3 regions of the Shinella agrisoli genome follow, and region 1 is predicted to be linked to each of the others. Evidence: predicted binding sites of a transcription regulator. Region 1 holds the regulator's gene; each other region holds the start of a gene.
What was found. Region 1 encodes PhoB, which activates phosphate uptake and scavenging genes when phosphate is short. Its sites were predicted from a motif close to TGTCATNNANCTGTCAT; they were not measured.

Region 1 (4,111 bases):
AAGCCTTCGAGATACTTCTCCTGCCCGCCCGCCGCGATGGTCGCGATCGTGCGGCCGTGGAAGGCGCCTTCGAACGTGATGATATGGTACTTGCCGGCATGGCCCTTGGCGAAATGATAGCGCCGCGCCGTCTTGATCGCGCATTCCAGCGCCTCGGCACCCGAATTGGTGAAGAACACCTTGTCGGCGAAGGTGGCTTCGGCCAGCCTGCGGCCGAGGCTTTCCTGGCCGGGGACTTCGTAGAGGTTCGACAGGTGCCAGACCTTGTCGGCCTGGTCCTTCAGCGCGGCGACAAGATGCGGATGGGCGTGGCCCAACGAATTGACGGCGACGCCCGCGGCGAAATCGAGATATCGCTCGCCATCTTCGGCAATCAGCCACACGCCCTCCCCGCGCGTGAACCGGAGCGGGGCACGCATATAGGTTTCATAGAGCGGCGCGGCATCGGCCATGGCGCGGATCCTCCGAAAAGAGATGCGGAAAAACGTGTCTGCGGCTTGACTTTTCCGGGCATCAGAAAAATCAAAAGCCGCCTTTCGGCGGCATGCCGGCACTATCGGCATTTCACCCCGGGATGTCAACAAAATCGCAAGCCGAAATGCGGCTGAACCTCCCGCAAGGTGAGGATTCACGGCACGCGTGGAAGGTGTCGCTATCGAGTCACACCCGACCAGCAAGTTGGGGAAAACTCCGAAATCGATTCGCCTCGATTCGGGCGACTCTTGTCACGGAGTCCCCCGGACTCTAGGTTAAAGGCCAATTACTAGGCTGCATGCGGCGGAACTAGTCACCAAAAGAGTTAGGGCGTTCAGTTCCGGACCCGTCCGGAACGCGATGAGGGATTCCCGCATTGCGAGCGCCGAACGGAGACGAGAGCATGAACTGGACAGACGAGCGCGTCGAGAAACTCAAGAAGCTCTGGAGCGAGGGCCTGAGCGCGAGCCAGATCGCGGCACAGCTCGGCGGCGTCAGCCGCAACGCGGTCATCGGCAAGGTGCACCGGTTGAACCTGCCGGGCCGGGCCAAGGCCGGCGGCACGCAGAGCGCATCGCGCCCGAAGCGCCCGGCGGCGGCAGCCCCGCGCCCGTCCAACTTCGCGGCCCGCGCCGTCACCGCCCGCACCGTGGCGCGCCCGGCCGGCAACACCATCGCCAAGGAAGAGATCGATTTCGACGCGCAGAGCGACCAGCTTCCGGTTCCGGCCAACGGCAATGCCGTGGTCGTGCCGATGTCGCGCCGGCTGGAACTGACGCAGCTCACCGAGCGCACCTGCAAATGGCCGATCGGCGATCCGCTGAACGACGACTTCCATTTCTGCGGCAACGAGTCCCCGGACAACTCGCCCTATTGCACCTACCACCAGCGCCTCGCCTACCAGCCCTCGGCCGAGCGGCGGCGGATGCGGTGAACAGCACGAGCGTGGACTGAGACGCGGGCCCGGAAGGGCCCGTTTTCGTCTGGGTTGGAGAATAAGGGCGAGGTCAACGCACCGCAAAACGCGAAACAGGCCCCGAAGGGCCCATTCCGTCCTTGGGAGGAAACTTTTCGCCTCAGGCTTCCAGCGAATAGCCGGCGCCGCGGACTGTGCGGATGACGTCCTGCATGTTGGCGAAGTTGAGCGCCTTGCGCAGGCGGCCGACATGCACGTCGACGGTGCGCTCGTCGACATAGATGTCATGGCCCCAGACGCCGTCGAGGAGCTGCGAGCGGGAGAAGACGCGGCCTGGCGAGGTCATCAGGAACTCCAGCAGGCGGAACTCCGTCGGGCCGAGGCGCACTTCGCGGGTGCGGCGGTGGACGCGGTGCGTCTCGCGGTCGAGCTCGATGTCGCCGCAGCGCAGGACCGTCGAGACGACCTCCGGCTTGGCCCGGCGGAGCATGGCGCGCACGCGGGCGACGAGCTCCGGCGTCGAGAAGGGCTTGACCACATAATCGTCCGCGCCGGTGGCAAGGCCGCGGACCCGCTCGCTCTCCTCGCCGCGCGCCGTCAGCATGATGATCGGCAGGCGCTCGGTTTCCGGCCGCTGGCGCAGGCGCCGGCACAGCTCGATGCCGGAAACGCCGGGCAGCATCCAGTCGAGGATGAGCAGGTCCGGCATGCGCTCCTGCAAGCGCATCTCGGCCTCGTCACCGGAGAGGATCGTATCGACCTCGAAGCCTTCGGCCTCGAGATTGTAGCGCAGGAGGACGCTCAGCGCCTCCTCGTCTTCCACGACGGCAATTCTGGGCACCATGGACCTGAACCCTGCTCTCGTTACTCGGAGACGTCGCTGGTGCCGGCGGCAACCACCGACGTCGAGGTATCGTCCTTCGGGCGCTCGCCCTCGGGCTGCGAGCCGGTCGCCATGTAGTAGATGGTTTCGGCGATGTTCGTCGCATGGTCGCCGATGCGCTCGATGTTCTTGGCGCAGAACAGGAGGTGCGTGCAGGGCGTGATGTTGCGCGGATCCTCCATCATGTAGGTCAGGAGCTCGCGGAACAGCGAGGTGTAGATCGCGTCGATCTCGTCGTCGCGCTCGCGGATGGCCTTGGCCTTGTCGACCGAGCGCGTGGCGAAGACGTCGAGCACTTCCTTCAATTGCATCAGGGCGAGCTCGGCAAGGTGCTCGAGGCCGCGGGCGAGCTTGCGCGGCATGCCCGAGCTCTGCACGGCGATGACACGCTTGGCGGTGTTCTTGCCGAGGTCGCCGACGCGCTCCAGCTCGGCCGCGATGCGGATCGCGCCCATGATCTCGCGCAGGTCCGCCGCCATCGGCTGGCGCTTGGCGATGGTGACGATCGCCTTCTCGTTGATCTGGCGCTCGGCATTGTCGAGGATGACGTCTTCCGAGATCACCTTCTGCGCCAGCGCCGCGTCGGTGGTGACGAGGGCGCGGACGGAATCCGACACCATCTGCTCGGCGGTGCCGCCCATTTCGGAGATGCGGCGGGAAAGGTACTTCAGTTCTTCGTCGTAGATCGAGACGATATGGGTCGGCATGGCTTTGTCCTTGCTGCGCGTGGTCAGGAAAACGGGCGTCAGCCGAAGCGGCCCATGATGTAGTCCTGCGTGCGCTGGTCGTCCGGGTTGGTGAACATCTTGTCCGTGTCGTTCTCCTCGACGAGGTTGCCGAGGTGGAACATGGCGGTGCGCTGCGAGACGCGGGCCGCCTGCTGCATCGAGTGCGTCACGATGACGATGGTGAAGTTGGCGCGCAGCTCGTGGATCAGTTCCTCGACCTTGGCCGTCGCGATCGGGTCCAGCGCCGAGCAGGGCTCGTCCATCAGGATGACCTCCGGGCTGACGGCGACGGCGCGGGCGATGCAAAGGCGCTGCTGCTGGCCGCCGGAAAGGCCGGTGCCGGACTCCTGCAGGCGGTCCTTCACCTCGTTCCAGAGGCCCGCCTTCTGCAGGCTCTGCTCGACGACGGCGTCCATGTCGGCCTTCGTCTTGGCGAGGCCATGGATGCGCGGGCCGTAGGCGACATTCTCGTAGATCGACTTCGGGAACGGGTTCGGCTTCTGGAAGACCATGCCGACGCGGGCGCGCAGCTCCACGACGTCGATCGCCGGATCGTAGATGTCATCGGAATCGAGCGTGATGCGGCCGGTGACGCGGCAGCCGTCGATCGTGTCGTTCATGCGGTTCAGCGTGCGCAGGAAGGTGGACTTGCCGCAGCCCGACGGGCCGATGAGGGCGGTCACGGTGTTTTCGCGGACGTTGAGGTTGACGTCGTAAAGGGCACGCTTCTCACCATAGTAGACCGAAACGTCCTTGCCGATCATCTTGTAGGAAATGTCGTTCATTTTCTTGTCCAGCGCTTTCTCGACTGCTGCTTCTGACATGATGTTCATCTGTCTGTTCCTTTACCAACGCCGTTCGAAGCGGCGGCGCAACAGGATTGCACCAACATTCATCAGGATGAGGAAGATGAGGAGCACGATGATGGCGCCCGAGGTGCGCTCCACGAAGGCGCGTTCGGCCTCGTTCGCCCACATGTAGATCTGCACCGGAAGCGCCGTCGCCGGGTCGAGCGGGGTTGCCGGAACGTCGGCGACAAAGGCGACCATGCCGATGAGGAGGAGCGGGGCGGTCTCGCCGAGAGCGTGGGCGAGGCCGATGATCGTGCCC
Region 2 (4,111 bases), on a different contig from region 1:
TTGAATGGTTGCGGACGGCAAGGCGGGGTATGCTCGGCAAAGACCTGCGAAGACCGGACCGCCATGCTGCTCGCCATCCTTTCCGACATCCACGCCAACCGCGAGGCCTTCGAGGCGGTGCTGGTCGCCGCCGAGGCGGCGGGCGCCGGGCGCTTCGTGCTGCTCGGCGACATCGTCGGCTATGGCGCCGATCCGGAATGGTGCGCCGAACAGGCGATGAGGCTTGCCGGGACGGGCGCGATCGTGCTGCGCGGCAACCATGACGATGCCGTCGGCAACCCCGCCGTCTCGATGAACGCCACCGCGACGCTCGCGCTCGAATGGACGCGCCGGCAGCTCGGCAGTAAGACCCGGGCGTTCCTTGCCGCCCTGCCCTTCGATGCGCGCGAGGGCGATTGCCTCTTCGTGCATGCCGATGCCAGTGCGCCGTCCGACTGGAACTACGTGCTCGACGACAGCGACGCCGGCCGGCACCTTGCGGCCAGCGATGCGCGGGTGAACTTCTGCGGCCACGTGCACAAGCCCGCCCTCTACTGCACCGCGCCGGGCGGCAAAGTCTCGCATTTCCGCCCCGTCGCCGCGACTGCGGTGCCGCTCCTGCCGCAGCGCCGCTGGCTTGCCGTCATGGGGTCGGTCGGCCAGCCGCGCGACGGCAATCCGGCCGCCGCCTTCGCGCTCTACGATACCGAAAGCGCGGAACTGCGCTTCCTGCGCGCCGCCTATGACACGGAAAAGGCGGCCGGCAAGATCCTGGCGGCGGGCCTTCCCGCCTCGCTCGCCGATCGCCTGTTCAGGGGACGCTAGATGGCGAATGCGCGGCTGAAACCCGGTGACGTGATCGACGGCTTCGTCATCGAGGACATCGCGCACAACGGCGGCATGGCCCGGATCTGGAAGGTCAGCCGGCCCGACATCGACTTCCCCATCCTCATGAAGGTGCCGGTCATCGGCGAGGGCGACGATCCGGCGGCCATCGTCGGCTTCGAGATGGAGCAGATGATCCTGCCGCGCCTTTCCGGCCCGCACGTGCCGCGCTTCGTCGCCAACGGCGATTTCGCCACGCTCCCCTACATCGTCATGGAGCGCCTGCCCGGCACCTCGCTCTATCCGCTGCTCGAGCGCCTGCCGCTGCCGCCGGACGAGGCGGCCGCGATCGGCGCCAAGGTCGCGGTCGCGCTCGATTCGCTGCACCGCCAGCATGTCGTCCATCTCGACCTGAAGCCGTCGAACGTGATGTTCCGCGACAGCGGCGAGGCGGTGCTCATCGATTACGGCCTTGCCCGCCATGTCCACCTGCCGGACCTGATGGACGAGCAGTTCCGCCTGCCCTACGGCACGGCGCCCTACATGGCGCCCGAACAGGTGCTCGGCACGCGCAGCGATTTCCGCAGCGACCTCTTCGCGCTCGGCGTCATGCTCTATTTCTTCTCGACCGGCGAACGCCCGTTCGGCGATCCGCAGCGCCTCAAGGGCCTGAAACGCCGGCTCTGGCGCGATCCGCCGCCGCCGCGCGCCCGCAACGCCGCCGTTCCGCCCGCGCTCCAGGAGGTCATCCTGCGCTGCCTGGAGGTGAACCCGGCCTGGCGCTATCCGAGCGCCGCCCAGCTTGCGCTCGACCTGCAGGACCTGTCCGCCGTCAAGCTGACGGCGCGGGCGGAGAAGATGAAGCGCGATCCGCTCTCCATGGTGCTGCGCCGCCGCTTCAATCCGGTGCCGATCGAGACCGTGAAGCCGCAGGCGGCGGAAGCCCAGCTCGCCAACGCGCCGATCGTCGCCGTCGCGATCGACCTTGCCGGCGGCGCGCCGGAGCTTGCCGAGGCGATGCGCACGACCGTCGCCCGCATCATCGAGAACACGCCGGACGCCCGCATCGCCTGCCTCAACGTCCTGAAGATCAACCGCATCGCCATCGACACCTCGCTGGACGAGGAAGGCCGCAACAAGCACGTGCTGCGCCTCGTCGAGCTGCGCACCTGGTCGACGGGCCTGCCCGCCCCCGGCGGCGGCATCACCTTCCATGTGCTGGAGGCCGTCTCGCCCGCCGACGCCATCCTCGAATATGCCCGGGAAAACTACGTCGACCACATCGTGATGGGCGCGCGCGCCGAATCGGCCATGCGCTCCATGCTCGGCAGCGTCTCCGGCGAGGTGGCGGCGCACGCGCCCTGCACGGTGACGGTGGTGCGCAGCCGCCCGCGCCCGGAATAGAAAGCCGTATTCCGGCGTAAGCTTCTGTAAAACCGGGGAAAATACGCCGCTTCCCCTGCGGGCGGAAGGCTCCCGCCTCATGCGGCCGGCCGTCTCGGCCCTGCGGCGGGGCGACCCGTCATTCCCCTGTCATGTGACGATGATGTCTCTTCCCGCGTGAATGCACCCGGCGGCCGCCATGCATGATGCCGGCCCCCATCGGAGTACGCGTGAATGGACATGGCTCAGGCCTTCGCCCTTGCCTCGGGCGCTCTCGTCGCGACCAACCTCGCCAGCATCCTCATCGCCGGCAAGCGGCTGAAGCCCACCGGCGCCCCGCCGCCGGAAATCGCGGAAAAGCCGCCCGTCTCGATCGTCATACCCGTCCGCGGCATCGAGAATTTCTCCGCCGAGACGCTCGCCCGCGCCTTCCGCCTCACATGGCCCGACTACGAGCTCCTCTTCTGCGCCGCCCAGGGCAACGATCCGATCATCGCGGAAATCGAGAAGACGGCGGCCGCCCATCCCCATGTCGCCGCGCGCATCCTCGTCGGCGACGACCGCATCAGCGCCAATCCCAAGCTCAACAACTGCGTCAAGGGCTGGCAGGCCGCGCGCCACGACTGGGTGATCCTTGCCGATTCGAACGTGCTGATGCCGCCGGATTACGTGCAGCACCTGATGGCCGGCTGGCGGCGCGATTCGGGCCTCGTCTGCTCGACGCCGCTCGGCTCGCGGCCGGACGGATTCTGGGCGGAGGTCGAATGCATGTTCCTCAACACCCAGCAGGCGCGCTGGCAATATGCCGGCGAGGCCGTCGGCCTCGGCTTCGCGCAGGGCAAGAGCATGCTCTGGTACAAGCCGATGCTCGACGCCAACGGCGGCATCCACGCGCTGAACGCGGAGATCGCCGAGGACGCGGCCTCGACCAAGCTGGTGAACCGCCTCGGCCTCAAGGTGCATCTCGTCTCCTCGCCCTTCGAGCAGCCGCTGGGCCGTCGCACCGGCCACGAGATCTGGTCGCGCCAGTGCCGCTGGTCGCGTCTGCGCCGCGTCACCTTCCCGGGCTTCTTCGCGCCGGAAATCCTGCTCGGCGTCCTGCCGCCCCTGCTGCTCGCCGTCGTCGCGGCGCTCCTCGGCGACACGGCGCCTGCGCCCGTCGTCCTCCTGGTGCTTGCCGGCATCTACCTGCCGGAAATCGCCCTCGCCCTTGCAAAGGGCTGGCGCGTCTCCCTTTGGTCTTTGCCGGCGATGATCGTGCGGGACGTCATGATGCCCGCCATCTGGCTGCGCGCCTGGATCGACGGCACCATCGACTGGCGCGGCAACACCATGACCATCGGCACGACGGCCTGCGAACTGAAGGAAGCGCCGGCCGGGTCGTAAGCGGGACAAGCCCCCCTGTAAGATCGGGTGATTGCACGGCGGATTCCAGGCGAAGCATACGGCTTCGAGGGACGTTGTCGTGGGAAGTGATCAGGCCCCTTCTTGGCAAGCGCTCCGCCTTTCTCTCGACAAGCGCTTGAAACGCCCATTTGCTGTTGCGGCAAAGGCCGGATGCGTGTATCTCCGCATCGCCGGGACGGAGTGTAGCGCAGCCTGGTAGCGCATCTGGTTTGGGACCAGAGGGTCGGGAGTTCGAATCTCTCCACTCCGACCACGTCCGGCGGGCGTTTCGATGCCAAATGCTCTTCCGGTCATTTCCCCTTTACGGAATCCGGGTTATGCATTCTCGGACGCGCGCCGGCGGAACGGCGTGCCTTTATGCGAGAATTCTGGAGCCGCTTCGATGACCGCGAAGATCTATCGTCCCGCCAAGACCGCTATGCAGTCCGGCAAGGCCAAGACTCACCTCTGGGTTCTGGAGTTCGATGCGGAGAAACCTCGGACGATCGACCCGATCATGGGCTATACGAGTTCCGCC
Region 3 (4,111 bases), on a different contig from region 1:
GCCCACGATCACTTCGCCCTCATGCGCGAGCTTGGGATAGGCGAGCTTCTTCGGAAAGCCCCAGATTTCCCGCCCGCCGGCGATCGGTGCGTCGTCGTCGAGATACATAGCGTGCACGTAGACGCCCTCCTCGCCCTCGAAACGGACGGGGATCACCTGGCCGGATTCGGTGTAGTCGCCGAAGCCGGCCGAATCCGGCATCTTGATGAACTCGTACTTGACGATGGGATCGACAATCTCCAGCGGTTCCGGCACGACCGCCCGCAAGGCGTCCGGATCGGTGCGGTAGCTGATGATGACGTATTCCCGGTCGATGAAGCGATACGGCCCCGGCGGATAGGCGGGGTTGGTCAGCGGCATGGCGTAGGCATTGCGGACATCGGCGGCTTTCATGTTTTTCGTTCCCAGGAAGGAGAAATCGGTAGGCCGGCGCTCAATGCGCCGTCCAGCCGCCATCGAGCGAGAGGATGGCGCCGGTCATGGAGGCTGCTTCCTCGCCGGCAAGGTAGAGGGCGAGGCCAGCAACCTGCTCGACCGTCACGAATTGCTTGGTCGGCTGTGCCTCCAGAAGAACGTCGCGGATGACCTCCTCCTTGCTGAGGCCGCGCGCTGCCATCGTGTCCGGAATTTGCTTCTCGACGAGAGGTGTCCAGACATAGCCGGGGCAGATGGCATTGACGGTGATGCCGTCCGTGGCTGTTTCGAGTGCTACGGTTTTCGTCAAGCCGGCGATGCCGTGCTTGGCTGCCACATAGGCGGATTTGTAGGGCGAGGCGACGAGCGCGTGGGCCGAAGCGAGGTTGACGATGCGGCCGAAGCCGCGCTGCTTCATCGCGGGAAGGGCGGCCTTGATGGAATGGAAAGCGGCGACCAGGTTGATCTGAATGATCGCCTCCCATTTCTCGTCCGGGAATTCCTCGATCGGCGCGACATGCTGGATGCCGGCATTGTTGACGAGGATGTCGCAACCGCCGAAGCTGTCGAGCGCAAGCTGCACCATCCCGCCGATTTCGGCACCGGAGAGCATGTTGGCCGGCGAATAGAGGCAGCGCACGCCGAAATCCGTTTCGATGCCTGCGCGTTCCGCCTCGATGGCGGCGGCATCGCCCAGACCGTTGATGACGATGTTCGCGCCGGCGGCGGCAAAGCGCCGGGCGATGGCAAGGCCGATGCCGCTCGTGGAGCCGGTGACGATGGCGGTTCGGTCGGTGAGGGCTTTCTGCGGGGGCGCGTCGTTCATCGGATTCTCCACGGTCGCAGGCGGGGCCGTCTTCGCGTGATCTGGAGCACATCGACATTTCACGGAGATGACAGAGCGATCCTGCTCGGTGCGATCGCATTGACTGCGATTGCCCAGCCGCCGCCCATGTCACGCCCTTGTTAATTTAGCCGGTTACGACGCAATCGAAAGTATAGCGGCCGACAGTTGAACGACTTCCGTATCCGGCGTGGCTCAACGCGCCGATGATCATGGAGAGCCGGCCGGATCCGGGCCATGCTCGTCATACCCCAATGGAGTCCAGCATGAGATCATTCTTCTCTCGCGTCCGTACAGCCTCGCGTAAGGCGATAGGCTTGGCCGGCCTCGCCGGACTCTTGACCGTGGCATTCAGTCTTGCTGCCCATGCCGATCCCATTCTGGGCGCCGGCTCGACGTTCGCTGCCCCCGTCATTCATCATTGGTCGCGCCAGTATGAGGCGGCGCGTACGGAAGGCGGCGATTATACGTCTCCGGACTGGCGGGTCGATTACGAGCCGGTGGGCTCGCTTGCCGGCATCATGCGCCTTGCCCAGCCCGAGGTGGATTTCGCCGCGACGGATGCGCCGCTGTCGGCGGAAGAGCTTCACAAGCGCGGTCTGACCCAGTTTCCCATCGTCATGGGCGGTATCGTGCTGGTGGCCAATATCGAGGGGATCGGTGGCGGTGAACTCAGGCTGTCGGGCCCCGTCATCGCCGATATCTATCTCGGCAAGGTGACGAAATGGTCCGACCCGGCCATCAAGGCACTGAACCCGGAGGTTGCGCTGCCGGACGCCGCGATCGAAGTGCTGCACCGCGAGGACGGCTCGGGCTCGACCCTCGCCTTTACGAGTTTTCTGGCCAAGGCCAGCCCGGAATGGGCGCAGAAGATAGGCGCGGCCACGCTGGTCGAATGGCCGCGCGGCAAAGGCGAAAAGGGCACCGGCGGCCTTGCCAACCTGGCGGCGGCGACGGAGAACAGCATCGCCTATCTTGAATATGGCCAGGTCGTCCGCCTCGGCCTTCCCTACGCTGCGCTGCAGAACCACGCTGGCGCTTTCGTTCAGCCGGCCGCGGAAAGCTTCCAGGCCGGCCTCGAGGCTTTCGCCTGGGACTCCGCGACAGGTTCTCTCGGCGTCACGACCGGCCCTACGGGCGAAAAAGCCTATCCGATGACGGTCGTCACCTATGCCGTCGTGCCGAAGGACCGCGGCATGGGGCGCATCCACCGGGTGCTGGACCTTTTCCGTCTCGCCTTCCGCCATGGCGGGGACGAGGCGAGCGCCCTCGGCTACGTCCCCGTCCCGCCGGCGCTGGCCGAAAAGGTCGAAGCGTACTGGACCGCAAATCTCGGCTCCGTGAACAACTGAACCCCGGCGACGACGCAATTCCATCAGAGCAATTATTCCATCAGAAATGAGTTCTCCCATGGAAATAGATATCTTCAAGGACATCCTCGTGCCGGTGATCGGTGGCCTCGGCATCTTCATGCTGGGCCTCGAATTCATGGCCAACGGCATCCAGGCCCTCTCCGTCAACCGCATGCGCGCGTTCCTCGCGAAGGCTGCCGGCACGCCGATCAAGGGCGTGATGGCCGGAACGCTCATCACGGGCGTCATCCAGTCCTCGACGGCGATGACCGTCATGGTGGTCGGCCTCGTCAATGCCGGCGTCGTGGCGCTCAGGCCCGCGATCAGCGTCATCATGGGCGCGAATATCGGCACCACGCTCGGCAACGGTCTGATCGCATTGCCGCTGGGGCCGCTCGGGCTGGTCTTCGCCGGCATTTTCGCTCTGGTCTACTGCTTCGCCAAGAGCGAAAAGGTGCGCAATATCGCGCTCGCCTGCATGGGCTTCGCGCTGATCTTCTACGGCCTCAACCTGATGACCGGCGGCCTGAAGCCGCTGCGCAACATGCCTGAGGTGATGGAGCTGCTGCAGACGCTCAAGGCCGACTCCTACGGCAACCTGCTGAAATGCGTGCTCATCGCGGCCGGCGTCACGGCGATGATCCACTCTTCTTCCGCCACCATCGGCATCGTCATGGGCCTTGGCGCGGCCGGTGTCGTAGACTGGACCACGGCGGTCGCCTTCTCGCTGGGCGCCGACCTCGGCACCACCATCACCTCCTGGATGGCCTCGCTCAACCTTTCCAGGAACGCCAAGCGCGCGGCCTACGCCCATATCTCCTTCAACATCATCGGCGTGTGCATCACCGTTCCGCTGTTCTTCGTGTCGATCAGCATCCTGCAATGGGGCATGCAGGCTTTCGGCTTGGGCGACCCGGGTGTGCCGGTCGTCGTCGACGGCAAGGAGACCTTCCCGCTGGTGCCGGTGGCCGTCGGCCTCTATTCGACGGTGTTCAACATCTTCAACACTGCGCTCCTGTTCCCCTTCGTCGGGGTGTTCGAGCGCGTCCTGTCGCGCATCGGCCATAGCTCGGCCGAGGATATCGAGGACTATTCGACCCCGAAATTCCTCAGCAGCGAAGTCGCGAACGATTTCGCGCGCGCGGTGCCGGCGATCCAGCAGGAGACCGCCCGTCACCTCCAGGCCGGCGCGGTGTTCCTCGACATCGCCCGCGGCGACAAGAAGGCACCGTCCGATCCGGGCGAGCACTACCTCGCGACGGACATCCTCAGCCGGGACATCCGCGCCTACACGGCGAACCTCATGAAGGAGGACCTGCCTTACGAACAGTTGGATCTGATCGCCAGCCTGATCGAGGAGGCAGACTTCACCGCCGCGCTGACGGAACAGATGCATCAGGTTGCCCGCCGCGTGAAGCGTGAGAAATTCTCCTCGCAGGCACAGGCCATCGTGGACCTGGCGCTCGACAAGCTCGATGCGTCGCTGGGTGCGATCATGCCC

Region 2: the regulator PhoB is predicted to act here: its motif matches at 2,325-2,341, upstream of ACIIOY_RS21790 (ceramide glucosyltransferase).
Region 3: the regulator PhoB is predicted to act here: its motif matches at 1,420-1,436, upstream of pstS (phosphate ABC transporter substrate-binding protein PstS).

What each region holds. Positions count from the first base shown of each region.
Region 1 covers NZ_JBJIEP010000008.1:26,001-30,111, forward strand. Annotated here, with positions in the region: gene ACIIOY_RS10265 (aspartate aminotransferase family protein) at 1-452, opposite strand, end outside; gene ACIIOY_RS10270 (GcrA family cell cycle regulator) at 878-1,408, shown strand; gene phoB (phosphate regulon transcriptional regulator PhoB) at 1,551-2,234, opposite strand; gene phoU (phosphate signaling complex protein PhoU) at 2,255-2,980, opposite strand; gene pstB (phosphate ABC transporter ATP-binding protein PstB) at 3,019-3,834, opposite strand; gene pstA (phosphate ABC transporter permease PstA) at 3,847-4,111, opposite strand, start outside.
Region 2 covers NZ_JBJIEP010000024.1:4,875-8,985, forward strand. Annotated here, with positions in the region: gene ACIIOY_RS21780 (metallophosphoesterase family protein) at 64-804, shown strand; gene ACIIOY_RS21785 (serine/threonine protein kinase) at 805-2,208, shown strand; gene ACIIOY_RS21790 (ceramide glucosyltransferase) at 2,422-3,573, shown strand; tRNA gene ACIIOY_RS21795 (tRNA-Pro) at 3,771-3,847, shown strand; gene ACIIOY_RS21800 (ETC complex I subunit) at 3,977-4,111, shown strand, end outside.
Region 3 covers NZ_JBJIEP010000019.1:83,877-87,987, reverse strand. Annotated here, with positions in the region: gene ACIIOY_RS19655 (acetoacetate decarboxylase) at 1-393, opposite strand, end outside; gene ACIIOY_RS19650 (3-hydroxybutyrate dehydrogenase) at 434-1,240, opposite strand; gene pstS (phosphate ABC transporter substrate-binding protein PstS) at 1,603-2,610, shown strand; gene ACIIOY_RS19640 (Na/Pi cotransporter family protein) at 2,669-4,111, shown strand, end outside.